Regions from separate parts of the Cupriavidus sp. 05T41 genome, predicted to be linked through region 4. Evidence: predicted binding sites of a transcription regulator. Region 4 holds the regulator's gene; each other region holds the start of a gene.
What was found. Region 4 encodes sigma-54, which starts transcription at its own class of promoters, with help from an activator protein. Its sites were predicted from a motif close to TGGCANGNAANCTGCTTT; they were not measured.
Positions count from the first base shown of each region.

Region 1: the regulator sigma-54 is predicted to act here: its motif matches at 2,081-2,098, upstream of AC1DKV_RS12905 (circularly permuted type 2 ATP-grasp protein).
Region 2: the regulator sigma-54 is predicted to act here: its motif matches at 1,520-1,537, upstream of AC1DKV_RS00980 (phenol hydroxylase subunit).
Region 3: the regulator sigma-54 is predicted to act here: its motif matches at 1,614-1,631, upstream of AC1DKV_RS03655 (ATP-NAD kinase family protein).

Region 1 covers NZ_JBFTLQ010000017.1:64,823-68,200, reverse strand. The annotation lists gene AC1DKV_RS12910 (alpha-E domain-containing protein) at 1-273, opposite strand, end outside; gene AC1DKV_RS12905 (circularly permuted type 2 ATP-grasp protein) at 395-1,867, opposite strand; gene AC1DKV_RS12900 (gluconokinase) at 2,149-2,649, opposite strand; gene edd (phosphogluconate dehydratase) at 2,849-3,378, opposite strand, start outside.
Region 2 covers NZ_JBFTLQ010000001.1:217,848-221,225, forward strand. The annotation lists gene poxR (phenol degradation transcriptional regulator PoxR) at 1-1,152, shown strand, start outside; gene AC1DKV_RS00980 (phenol hydroxylase subunit) at 1,570-1,788, shown strand; gene AC1DKV_RS00985 (aromatic/alkene monooxygenase hydroxylase subunit beta) at 1,866-2,858, shown strand; gene AC1DKV_RS00990 (MmoB/DmpM family protein) at 2,872-3,144, shown strand; gene AC1DKV_RS00995 (aromatic/alkene/methane monooxygenase hydroxylase/oxygenase subunit alpha) at 3,189-3,378, shown strand, end outside.
Region 3 covers NZ_JBFTLQ010000004.1:140,312-143,689, reverse strand. The annotation lists gene AC1DKV_RS03660 (thiamine pyrophosphate-dependent dehydrogenase E1 component subunit alpha) at 1-384, opposite strand, end outside; gene AC1DKV_RS03655 (ATP-NAD kinase family protein) at 430-1,578, opposite strand; gene AC1DKV_RS03650 (sigma-54-dependent Fis family transcriptional regulator) at 1,794-3,378, opposite strand, start outside.
Region 4 covers NZ_JBFTLQ010000010.1:128,222-131,599, forward strand. The annotation lists gene lptA (lipopolysaccharide transport periplasmic protein LptA) at 1-511, shown strand, start outside; gene lptB (LPS export ABC transporter ATP-binding protein) at 556-1,341, shown strand; gene AC1DKV_RS08535 (RNA polymerase factor sigma-54) at 1,489-2,964, shown strand; gene hpf (ribosome hibernation-promoting factor, HPF/YfiA family) at 3,014-3,364, shown strand.

The DNA of each region.
Region 1 (3,378 bases), on a different contig from region 4:
AGCGCGCAGGCAGCTCATGATCGACGACGGATTGGTCATGTCGCGCACCATGAAGTCGATCACATCGTCGCGCGTGAGCAGGCCGTATTTGTTGTCGAACACGGCGGTCAGCTCGGAAATGTCGAGCATCGCCCACCAGCCCTGCTCCGCCACTTCCGCCGATTGCGGCAGCAGCGAAGTCTGGTAGTTCACGTCGAGCATGCGCGCGGTGTTCTCCGCGCGTTCGGTATAGCGCGCCATCCAGAACAGATGGTCGGCGGTGCGGCTTAGCATGGTCAGTCCCCTCGTACTGCGCTGTTCGTCCACGCCGCCCGCGCATGGACAGCGGCGGCGCGGCAATCCCAACAATCCGCGGGCACGCCTGGCGCGCCCCGCATCCGGCCATTCCGGCGCTTCAGCGCTCCAGCACCCAGGTGTCCTTGGTGCCGCCGCCCTGCGACGAATTGACCACCAGCGAGCCTTCGCGCAAGGCCACGCGCGTCAGCCCGCCCGGCACCATGCGCACATCCTTGCCCGACAGCACGAAGGGCCGCAGGTCGATATGGCGCGGCGCGATGCCCGCTTCCACGTAGGTCGGGCAGGTCGACAGCGCCAGCGTGGGCTGCGCGATGTACTGCTCCGGACGCGCGCGCACCACTTCACGGAAAGTGTCGATCTCCGCGCGCGTGGCGGCGGGCCCCACCAGCATGCCGTAGCCGCCGGCGCCGTGGGTTTCCTTGACCACCAGTTCGTCCATGTGGTCGAGCACGTACTGCAGGTCGTCGGGGCGCCTGCACATATAGGTCGGCACGTTGTTGAGGATCGCTTCCTCGCCGAGGTAGAAGCGGATCATGTCGGGCACGTAGGGGTAGATCGACTTGTCGTCGGCCACGCCGGTGCCGATGGCATTGCAGATGGTCACGTTGCCGGCACGGTAGACCGACAGCAGCCCCGCCGCGCCCAGCGTGGAGTCGGGACGGAACACGAGCGGATCGAGGAAATCGTCGTCGACGCGACGGTAGATCACGTCGATGCGCTGCGGCCCCTGCGTGGTGCGCATGTAGAGGTGCTCGTCCTGCACGAACAGGTCGCTGCCCTCGACCAGTTCCACGCCCATCTGCTGCGCGAGGAAGGCGTGCTCGAAGTAGGCCGAGTTGTACATGCCCGGCGTGAGCACCACCACGGTCGGATCGGCGATGTTCTGCGGCGAGACGCCGCGCAGCATGTCGAGCAGCAGGTCGGGATAGTGGGCCACCGGCGCCACGCGGTTGCGCGCGAACAGGTCCGGGAACAGCCGCATCATCATCTTGCGGTTTTCCAGCATGTAGGACACGCCGGAGGGCACGCGCAGGTTGTCTTCCAGCACGTAGAACTCGCCCTCGCCCGCGCGCACCACGTCGATGCCGGCCACGTGGGCGTAGATGTCGCGCGGCACGTCGATGCCGAGCATCTCTGGCCGGTACTGGGCGTTGTTGTAGATCTGGTCGGGCGGGATCACGCCGGCGCGGATGATGTCCTGGCCGTGGTAGATGTCATGGATGAAGCGGTTCAGCGCCGATACGCGCTGGCGCAGCCCGCGCTCCAGCGTGGCCCACTCGCTGGCGGGAAAGATGCGGGGAATCACGTCGAACGGAATGGTGCGCTCGGTGCCGCTGTTGGACTCGTCCTTGTCGCCGTAGACAGCGAAGGTGATGCCCACGCGCCGGAAGATCAGGTCCGCCTCCGCGCGCTTGTTGCCCATGGTTCCTTCGGACTGGCGCGCCAGCCAGTCCGCGAACTGCTTGTAGTGCCCGCGCACCGCCCCTGCCGGCAGGGGCTGCCCCGCGTGGATTGCCGCTGCCACGCCATCTTGCCAATCGAGCATCTCGTCGAAAAACCGCGCCGCCATGATGGCCGTTCCCCCATGATTTGGGCGCCGCCCAAGCTGCCGGCGATCCCGTTTTGATTGGCTTGTTCTTCCCGGCACAGCATTTCGAGGCCACCACCCGGGCCGGCGAAGCCGCTGGCCATGCGTCATGCGTCGAAGTGCTGTCCTGATTGGGATGATACCCATGGCCACGAAAGCCGCAAGCAGCAAGCGTCCGCGCCATCGAAGATATATGTAGCAAGATGCCTGCCAGCCCCGGCGCGCCCAAGGGGAAAAGCGCGCCCCGGACCGGAGTCACCCCCCTAGCGCACCGCCGCGGTCGCGGGCACCTGGGCCAGGATGCGCTGCACCAGCGCCTCCGGCGTCTGCCGGATATCGAGCACCAGCGCGTCGCTCGGCTCTTCCAGCGTCTCGAACTGGCTTTGCAGCAAGGCCGGGTTGAAGAAGTGGTCGCTGCGCTCGGACAGGCGCCCGCCGATCACCGCGGCGTCGCCTTTCATATAGACGAAGGTCACGCCGCCCTCGGACGGCAACAGGCGGTCGCGGTAGACCTGGCGCAGCGCCGAGCAGGTGAACACATGGGTACGGCCCTCGGCGCGGGCCGCGTCGATCGCCGCGCGCATGGCGGCCAGCCAGGGCCAGCGGTCTTCGTCGGTCAGGGGGATGCCGTTATGCATCTTCTCCTTGTTGGCCGCGCTGTGGAATTCATCGGCGTCATGGAAGCCGCAATGCAGGTTCTTGGCCAGCAACTGGCCGACCGTGGTTTTCCCGCTGCCGGAAACGCCCATCAGGATGTAGATCATGTCTGCTCCAACGATCGTGATCGGATGGTTTTCCCATCCTTGTCGGTAGTCCCCGCGCCGTGCGACGGGTGGTTCCTGGAAACCGCCCGTCCCTGCAGCCATGTTCCATGATAGGTCTGGCGTGCGCAGGCTTGGGGTCGCCCCTGCCCGCCGGACGGCGGACAGGGGCACAAAACGGATGAATTGCCCGGGGCGCGGCCTATTGTGCGACGGCCACGGCGGTTTGGACAGCGCCAGGCGCGTCGGCCTCGGACAGGTCGAGCGCGCTGCCGCCCTCTTCGGCGATCCGCGCATGGCGGCGGAACAGCCCGAACAGGCCGCGGCCGACGCTGAAACTGGCGAAGTCGTCGTCCGGCGAGGGCGCCAGCGCGCGCGCCTCGAGCGCGGATTCGCCGGGCGCGCCGCCAAGCCATTCGAGCGTGCCGGCGACAGCGTCGACGCGGATGCGGTCACCGTCGCGCACGCGCGCCAGCGGTCCGCCAGAAAGCGCCTCCGGACACACATGAATCACCGCCGGCACCTTGCCGGAGGCGCCCGACATGCGGCCGTCGGTCACCAGCGCGACCTTGTGCCCGGCGTCCTGCAGCGAGCCCAGCACCGGCGTGAGGCGGTGCAGTTCGGGCATGCCGTTGGCGTTGGGCCCCTGGAAGCGCACCACCGCGACCATGTCGCCGGTCAGCTCGCCGGCCTCGAAGGCGGCCTGCAGGCCTTCCTGCGAATCGAACACGC
Region 2 (3,378 bases), on a different contig from region 4:
CGCATCATCGGCAAGCCGCTGGAGGCATGGGAGGACGGCGCCGAAGTGCTGGCCCTGTACCAGCCCGACCCGGTGATCGAGACCATCCTGGAGCTGCAAAGCGAGGTCGAGCACCTGCGCGCGCTCCAGCGCAACAACGGCAAGCCCGCCGACCTGGTGGGCTGCTCGCCCGAGTTCCGCGCCGCCTGGGGCCTGCTGCAGCGCGCCGCCGCCAGCAACGTGACCGTGCTCCTGCTGGGCGAGACCGGGGTCGGCAAGGAGCGCTTCGCGCAGGCGCTGCACGGCGTGAGCGCACGCGCGGACAAGCCCTTCGTGGCGGTCAACTGCGCGGCCATCCCCGACGAGCTGATCGAGTCCGAGCTGTTCGGCGTGGAGAAGGGCGCCTTCACCGGCGCGCACCAGTCGCGCCCGGGCCGCTTCGAGCGGGCGCATGGCGGCACCCTGTTCCTGGACGAGCTGGGCGAGCTGTCGCTGCCGGCGCAGTCCAAGCTGCTGCGCGTGCTGCAGGAGGGCGAGCTGGAGCGCGTGGGCGGCACCGAAGCGCGCCGCGTGGATGTGCGGCTGGTGGCCGCCACCAACGTGGACCTGGCCGAGGCGGTCAAGGCCGGCACCTTCCGCAAGGACCTGTATTACCGCCTCAACGTCTATCCCGTCACGATCCCGCCGCTGCGCGAGCGGCTCGACGACATCCGCCTGCTGGTGGAGCGCTTCGTGGCACGCTATGGCGCGCGCCACGGCAAGAAGATCGTCGGCATCACCGACCGCGCGCTGGCCGAGCTGCGCCGCTACGACTGGCCCGGCAATGTGCGCGAGCTGGAGAACGTGATCGAGCGCGGGGTCATCCTGGCCAGCAACGGCGGCCTGATCTCGGCCGACCACCTGTTCCTGCCCGCCAGCGCGCCGGCCGCCATGGACACGGCGCCGCGGCTCGGCGCGGGCGGCACCCTGCCGGCCTTGCGCGAAGCGGCCGTGCACGGCTTGCTGGACCATATGGCCGAGCAGCAGCTGGCGCTGGGCGACGTGGAAACGGTGCTGATGGAGGCGGCCATGGAGCGGGCCAACGGCAATATGAGCCAGGCCGCGCGCCTGCTGGGCATTACCCGGCCGCAGCTGGCCTACCGCTGGAAGAACCGGGGCAGCCGCGGCGCCTGAGCGCCCGATCTCCTGGCCGCCCCGCGAAAACGCTCGCCAGGCAGCGTTTCACCATTTGATGCACTCCCCCGAACGGCGCGGCCAGGCCGCCAGCGCGGCCTGCTGCACCGCATATGCCGCGCGGCCCAGCCCGCGCATGGCATTGCGCCGTCTCCGGCAAATCGCCTGTTGCACCGCGGGGCATCCGCGCCGCGCCGCAAGCCTGTCCGCAAACGTCCGCCCCGGGCGGCTTTTCACCATTTGATCAAGCCCCTTCGCCGGATTGATCAATTCATCGATGGCGCGGCACCCGGCGCTTGCGGGTAAACGCGCAGGCGAATCCCGCCTCGACGCCGCCGGCCCTTGTGCCGCCGTGCTTCGCGCTGCCTGGCACGCTCTTCGCAATAGAGCTCGTATCTGCCACCAGAGGAGCGCGCCATGATCAACCAGTCGGTCCCCCTGTTCGAAGCCACGCCGCGCTATGTGCGCGTGGACGGCCGCACGCCCGAGGGCTTCGTGCAGTTCGCCTTCAGCGTGGCGGACCCCGAGCTCAACGTCGAGCTGATCATGCCCGAGCCGATGTTCGAGGCGTTCTGCAGCGTCAACCACGTGCGCTTCCTCCCGCCGCAGGCCCCGCCGTCCGGGCAGGACGCCTGACCAGGCCGGCGGCACCCGGCCCGATCCCCCCGACAAGAACAACACGACAAGAACAACACGACCCAGGAGACCCAGCGATGCAAGTCGATATCAAGACCCAGCAGATCCAGCCCTTGCGCCAGACCTACGGCAATATCGCGCGCCGCTTCGGCGACAAGCCGGCCTCGCGCTACCAGGAAGCCACCTACGACGTGCAGTCGGAGGTCAACTTCCACTACCGCCCCACGTGGGACCCGCAGTACGCGCTCTACGACAAGCGCCGCACGGCGATCGTGATGGAAGACTGGTACGCGCTGAAGGACCCGCGCCAGTACTACTACGGCGCCTACGTCGGCGCGCGCGGCCGCCAGCAGGACGCCGCCGAGAAGAGCTTCGCCTTCGTGGAAAAGCGCGGGCTGCTGCCGGCGCTGCCGCTGGAGTGGCAGGAACGCCTGGCCGACGGCCTGCTGCCGCTGCGCCACGTGGAGTGGGCCGCCAACATGAACAACTTCTACTGCGCGGACTATGGCTGGGGCACTGCCATCACGCAGGCCTGCACCTACTGCGCGATGGACCGGCTCGGCATTGCCCAGTACCTGTCGCGCATCGGCATGCTGCTCGACGGCAACACGGGCGTGGCGCTCGAGCGCGCCAAGGCCGCCTGGATGGACAGCGCCGCGTGGCAGCCGCTGCGCCGCCTGGTGGAGCACAGCTTCGTGATCGAGGACTGGTTCGAGACCTTCGTCACCCAGAACCTGGTGCTCGACGGGCTGCTCTACCCGCTGGTGTACCAGCACGCCGACGCCGTCATCGCGCGCGCCTGCGGCACCGGGCTGGCGGTGCTGACCGAGTTCATGAACGACTGGCGCGAGGAGCATGCGCGCTGGGTCGACGCGGTGGTACAGGCCGCGGCAGCCGAGTCCGAGGCCAACCGCATGCTGCTGTCGGGCTGGGCGCGCGCGGCGCGACAGCAGGTGGGCGCGGCGCTGGTGCCGGTGGCGGACACGCTGCTGGGCGACGGCGGCGAGCAGATCGTGGCGCTGTGCCTGGAGCAGTTCGACGCGCGCCTGCACAAGCTTGGCCTTGCCTGAGGAGAGCGCCGCCATGACCGCCAATGTCTATATCGCGCTGCAAAGCAACGACGACACCCGTCCCATCATCGACGCCATCACCGAAGCCAACCCGCATGCCGTGGTGTCGCGGTTTCCGGCCATGGTCAAGATCGACGCGCCGGGGCACCTGACCATCCTGCGCGAGCTGGTGTCCGAGAAGCTCGGGCGCGAGTGGGACCTGCAGGAGATCCACCTCAACCTGATCTCGCTGTCCGGCAACATCGACGAGGACGACGACGCCTTCACGCTGCGCTGGAACGACTGAATTCGCCGCCGCGCCCGCGGCAGGCAAGCAATAACGGAGACATCATGGACGCACGCAAGAAACTCAACCTGCGCGAGAAGTACGCGACGATGACGCGCGACCTGGGCTGGGAAACCACCTACGAGCCGATGGACAAGGTCTTCCCGTACGACAAGTACGAGGGCATCAAGATCCATGACTGGGACAAGTGGGAAGACCCGTTCCGCATGACCATGGACGCCTACTGGAAATACC
Region 3 (3,378 bases), on a different contig from region 4:
CGCGCCGAGGATGCCGTTGGCGCCCATCATGCCCTTGGACAGGTCGGCGATATGCATGGAGCCGCCCTTGCCGTTGCACGAGCCGCCCTTGCGCCCGTAGATCTCCTTCATCATCGCCACCGGGTCCACGCCCTTGGCGATGCAGTGGCCGTGGCCGCGGTGCGTGCTGGCGATGCGGTCGCCGTCGCCGAGGTGATGCAGGATGCCAACGCCGGCGGCTTCCTCGCCGGCATAGAGGTGGACGAAGCCGGGGATGTCGCCGCGGCCGAAGTCCACGTGCAGCCGCTCCTCGAAATCGCGGATGGTGCGCATGCGGCGGTAGACGGCGAGCAGGTCTTCCTTGCCGAGGGGCAGCGTGTTCTGGCTGCTTGAGGTTGTCGTCATGTCTGTCTCCTTCACGGTTTTTGCAGTGGCGGTATGTGAGCGGGGTTACGACTGAGGGTGCGGATGCGGGTGCGGGTACGGCTGCGAGACTGGCCGGGACGCCAGGGGCGGCGCCGCATGCGAAGGCGGCGCCTGCGCGCTCGGCGCGCGGCCGCCGCGCATCAGCCCGGCGGCGGCGGCGTAGCGCATGCAGGCCGCCACGTCGATGCTGAGGAAGGCGCGCTCGCGCAGCGTCACGGTGACTTCGTCTTGCTCGCCGAACACCAGCTCGCGCTCGCCGTCCAGCGCGACGACGCCGCTGCGCTGGCGCACGCGGTGCGGCACGCCGTCGGTCAGGCGCTCCCAGCCTGCGATGGGCACCGCGCTGAGCAAGCCAGGCGCGATCGGCGCGCGCAGTTCGAAGCGGCCTGCGCCGGCAGCCGCCAGCTCGATGGCCAGCCCGCCGGATTCGTGCCGGCCCACCGGGTCGAGCAGGCCGCCGATGGCGGACAGGCCGATGGCCTGCGGATCGGCGAAGGCGAGGTACACGGCGCCCAGCGTCTCGGTCTTCCACAGGGCGCGCGCGCCGATGAAGTGCTCGTGGGAGATGACCGCATCCACCAGCGCAATATCGCGGCGCACCTCGTTCGTGCCGGCGATGCAGATGTCCAGCCGCTTGTTGCCGGCCAGCGAGTGCGCCGCCGGAATGCGCCCGCTGGCGAACAGGCCGGTGGCGAGCCCGGTGATGGTGGCCTCGCGCATTTCGGGATAGGCGTTGTTGGTGCCGGTGGAGATGCCGGCGATCGGCACGTCGCCGCATTCGCGCACCACGGCGCGGTGGGTGCCGTCGCCGCCGAGCACGATGATGGCGGACACCCCCGCTTCGCGCAGCATGCGCGCGGCCAGGAAGGTGTCGTCCACGCGGGCGGTGACCGGCATGTCGAGGTACTCCACCCCGGGCAGCGCTGCGTCCGGCCCCTGGCGACGCGCGAGGTGCCGCGCCAGCAGCACGCGCATGCCCTCGCGGTCCGGCATCATCAGCACGCGACCCACGCCGCAGGCGGCCAGCGCGGCCAGCAGGCGCAGCACGATATTGACGCGGTCGGCCAGTTGCAGCGTGTTGGCGTTGGCGATCACGCGGCGGATATCGCGCGCCGAGACCGGATTGGCGATGATGCCCACCAGGGGCCGTTCGGCCAGCGTCTGCTCACCCATGCGTGTCTCCTGCCGTCTTGTCTTGTGACAGGCATATCGCAATGGGCGTGCCACCCGCCGGACACGCGCGCAGGGCAGGAAAAGCGCGGGATTACCCGCAGGAAAAAGGGACTTTGGCCGGGCGTGGCGGCGCACCGCGTGACAGGTGTCACAGCATCAGGTGTACGGCCGCTGGACAGGTGTCGCGAGGCGCGGGGCGCAGCGCGGCGCCGCGCTCAGTCGTGCGCCGCGTCGCGCTGGTTGGGGGACGCGATGCCGTAGCGCGCCATGCGCCGGTACAGCGTCATGCGGCTCACGCCGATCTGGCGTGCCACCGCGCTGAGGTTCCAGCCGGCGGCGCGCAGATATTGCATCAGCAACATCGCTTCGGGCGGCAGCTGGTGCGGATCGAAGCCGGGTGCCGGCGACGCCATCGCCGGCACCTGGACCGGGACCGGCTGCGCCATGGTGGCGGCCGGCGCCGCCGGCGCGGCCGCCGTGGCAAGCAGGCCTTGCTGGCGCGCCGCCGCGCCAATGCCTTCGGGCAGGTCTTCCACCTCGATATGTCCGTCGGTGCAGATCGCGCGCGCATACTCGAGCGCGTTGCGCAGTTCGCGCAGGTTGCCGGGCCAGGCATGCGCGTGCAGGCGCGCGCGCGCCGCCGGCGACAGGCTGACGGCGCCGGCGCCGGCGCCGATGCCAGTGCCAGTGCCAGTGCCAGTGCCAGTGCCAAGCATCTTGCCGATCAGCCAGTCGAGGTCCGAGCGCTCGCGCAGCGGCGGCAGCATCAGGCGGGCGCCGTTGAGCCGGTAGTAGAGGTCTTCGCGGAAGCGGCCGCTGCTCACCAGCTGGTCCAGCGGATGGTGGGTGGCGGAGATCACGCGCACACTGACCGGCACCGGCCGCGCCGCGCCGATGGCCAGCACCTCGCCTTCGGCCAGCACGCGCAGCAGGCGCGATTGCAGCTCGCGCGGCATGTCGCCGATCTCGTCGAGGAACAGGGTGCCGCCGTCCGCTTCCTGGATGAGGCCGCGCTTGGGCCGCGAGCCGGCGCCCGAGAAGCTGTTGGGCAGGTGGCCGAACAGCTCGCTCTCGATCAGCGATTCGGGGATCGCCGCGCAGTTCACCGCCACGAAGGGCCCCTGGCGGCGTCCGCTGGACTGGTGCAGCGCCTTGGCGAGATATTCCTTGCCGCTGCCGGTCTCGCCGTTGATCAGCAGGTTGATCGGGGAGTCGACCAGCTTGGCGGCGCGCAGCAATTGCTGCTGCAGCGCGTCATCGCCGCCGCACAGGGCCGCCAGCGGCGCTTGCAGCGGCGGGCTGCGCACGGCGGCGGCCGGCTGCCAGCGCAGGGCCGGCGGCATCACGCTCAGGTAGAGCCGCGTGCCGCTGCGCGACAGGGCCAGCGCGCGCTGCTCGCTCGGGCGCGAATGCACGAAGCGGCCCAGTTCGTCGAGGCGCGCGTCGAACAGCGCCTCGAAGGCCATGCCAAGCAGGGGCGCCCCGCCCAGGCCGGGTTCGGCCCCCAGCATCTGCTGCGCGCGGCGGTTGTGCCCGACCACGCGGCCGCCGGCGTCGAGCGCGAGCAGGTATTCCGGGTTCACGTCGACGAATTCCGGCGCGGCATTGAGCTTGAGGATCCAGTCTTCGCGATGGCTGCGCAGGAAGCTGGCGTTCTCGATATGGCTGGCGTAGATGCGCACCATCTGCAGCGCCAGGCCCTGGCTGTCCTTGGCCTGCGGCGAGGTCAGCGCGGAGATGTCGAGGATGGCGCAGAGGCTGCCGTGCGAATCGAACAGCGGCGCGGCGGTGCAGGTCAGC
Region 4 (3,378 bases):
GCTGGAGGCGGACAATGCCAGCTACGACGACGTCAAGCAGGTGTACGTACTGACCGGCAACGTGGTGCTGACCAAGGGCACCATGGTGCTGAAGTCCGATGCGGCCGAAGTGCGCACCGACCCCGAGGGCTACCAGTACGCCGTGGCCACCTCGAAGGCAGGCAAGCAGGCCTATATCCGCCAGAAGCGCGACAACGTCGACGAATACATCGACGGCTGGGGCGACCGCATCGAGTCCGACGGCAAGCAGGAAATCTCCAAGCTGATCGGCCGCGCCCGCATGGCGCGCCTGGCCGGCGCCAAGCTGGTCGACGAGATCCGCGGTGCCGTGATCACCTACGACAGCCGCAACGAGTTCTACACGGCCACCGGCGGCGCCGAGAACGCCACGGCAGGCAGCCCGTCCGGACGCGTGCGCGCGGTGCTCTCGCCGCGCCAGGAGCAGCCCGCCAGCGGCGCCGCCGCCAGTCCGCTGCCGCTCAAGCCGGCCCCTGCCCCCGCCAACCCCTGACGCCGGCGCGCAGCAGCGCCGCCCGATCCACGGATTCAGCCTTCATGACCGCTACCCAAACCGAACCGTCCCAGCCCAACGTCCTGACCGAGAGCAGCACCCTGGTCGTGCGCCACCTGAAGAAGCGCTACGGCTCGCGCACGGTGGTCAAGGACGTGTCGCTCGACGTGAAGAGCGGCGAGGTGGTCGGGCTGCTGGGTCCCAACGGCGCGGGCAAGACCACTTCGTTCTACATGATCGTCGGGCTGGTGGCGCTGGACGAAGGCGACATCGTGCTCGACGACAAGCACATCAGCGGCCTCGCCATCCACGAGCGCGCGCGCATGGGCCTGTCCTACCTGCCGCAGGAAGCCTCGGTGTTCCGCAAGCTCAACGTGCAGGAGAACATCCGCGCCGTGCTCGAGTTGCAGGTGCACGACGGCAAGCCGCTGTCCAAGGCGGATATCGAGCGACGCCTGGACTCGCTGCTCGACGACCTGCAGATCGCCCACCTGCGCGAGAATCCGGCGCTGTCGCTGTCCGGTGGCGAGCGCCGCCGCGTGGAAATCGCCCGTGCGCTGGCTTCCGCGCCGCGCTTCATCCTGCTCGACGAACCGTTCGCCGGCGTGGACCCGATCGCGGTGGGCGAAATCCAGCGCATCGTCAGCTTCCTCAAGGCACGCAACATCGGCGTGCTCATCACGGACCACAACGTGCGCGAGACGCTTGGCATCTGCGACCACGCGTATATCATCAGCGAAGGCACCGTGCTGGCGTCAGGCCAGCCCGAAGACATCATTGCCAACGAATCGGTGCGCAAGGTCTACCTGGGCGAGAACTTCCGCATGTAACGCGGGGCGCGGCCTACTGCCGCGCAGCCGGGATATTCGCGGCCAGGCGGCGTTCATGTCGCCTTTCATCCTGCAAACGATCACGGCGGCATCAGCGATAGCAATTTCCGTTCCAACGGCATGGAAGTTGCGCATAAAATAGGTCGCATGAAACCGTCGCTACAGCTCCGCCTCTCGCAGCATCTCGCGCTTACGCCGCAACTCCAGCAGTCGATCCGGCTGCTGCAACTGTCCACGCTCGAACTGCAGCAGGAAGTTGAGCAAGCGCTCACCGAGAACCCCCTGCTCGAACGCGAAAACGACTGGATCGAAAGCCCGCTGCGCGTGGGTGCCGATGGCTCCGTCAACCTGCAGAGCGCGCCCGCGCCTGCGCCCGCCGATGGCCAGGGCACCAGCGAGAACCGCCCCGACGGCGCCGCCGATGGCGACGACAACTACGCCGACAGCGGCGAGGATTACGGCAGCGACTGGAGCCTCGACGACTTTGCCCGCCGCCCGCAGGGCGACGAGGACGAAAAGACGCCGATGCAGCTGCGTGACGCCGAGCCGACGCTGCGCGAGCACCTGATGGAGCAACTCGCGCCGCTGAAGATTTCCATGCGCGACAAAGGGCTCGCGATCTTCCTGGTCGAGTCGCTGGACGACGACGGATACCTTAGCGCTTCGCTCGAGGAGATCTGCGCCGAACTGCCCGAGGAACTCGAGTTCGAGATCGACGAGGTACACGCCGTCCTGACCCTGCTGCAGAGCTTCGACCCGGCCGGCGTAGGTGCGCGCAACGCCGCCGAATGCCTGGCGCTGCAACTGCGCCGGCTCACCCATCCGCAGCGCGAACTGGCCCTGACCATCGTCACCAGCCACCTGGAGCTGCTCGCGGTGCGCGACTACACGCGCCTGAAGAAAGCGCTGCAGGTCGACGAGGCCGACCTCAAGGCCGCGCACGAACTGATCCGCTCGCTCGCCCCGTATCCCGGCCATGCCTATAGCCGCCCCGAGGCGGATTTCGTGGTGCCGGATGTTTTCGTGCGAAAAATGAGCGGCGGCTGGATCGCGCAACTCAATCCGGATGTGATGCCGCGGCTACGCATCAACGATATGTACGCGCAGATTTTGCGCGGTGCAAAAGGCGATTCAGGGGCTGCCGGACTGCAGCAAAAATTGCAGGAAGCACGCTGGTTGATCAAGAATATCCAGCAGCGCTTCGACACCATATTGCGCGTCGCACAAGCGATTGTCGAACGTCAAAAGAACTTCTTCACCCACGGGGAAATTGCGATGCGCCCCTTGGTTTTGCGGGAGATTGCCGATACACTGGGTCTACACGAGTCCACCATCTCTCGGGTGACAACCAATAAATACATGGCAACGCCGATGGGGACTTTCGAGCTGAAGTATTTCTTCGGCAGTCACGTATCCACAGAAACCGGCGGCGCGGCCTCTTCAACGGCAATTCGAGCGTTGATCAAGCAACTCATAGGAGCCGAAGATCCCAGGAATCCCCTGTCGGATAGCAGGATCGCCGAACTGCTCGGCGAGCAAGGCTTCGTGGTGGCGCGCCGTACCGTCGCCAAGTACCGCGAGGCGCTGAAAATCCCTGCCGTAAATCTCCGCAAGTCTTTGTAGCCGAGTTGCATCGCCTGCCTGATGCAACTCTTTCAGAAGGAGAAACGCTATGAACTTCAAGATCAGTGGACACCACTTGGACATCACGCCCCCGCTGCGTGAGTACGTGGAAACGAAACTGGAGCGTATCGTCAGGCATTTCGATCAAGTCATTGGCGTAAGTGTGCTGCTATCTGTCGACAATACAAAAGAAAAGGACCGGCGGCAGTACGCGGAAATCAATCTACATCTCAAGGGCAAGGACATCTTTGTCGAAGCGCATCACGAAGACCTGTATGCCGCTATCGACGCGCTAGTCGACAAGCTCGACCGGCAGGTGATTCGCCACAAGGATCGCGTGCAAAGCCACGACCGCGAAGCGGTCAAGTATCAATTGGCCGCAGCGCAGATGCAGCAATGACCGTGCCTGGCGGC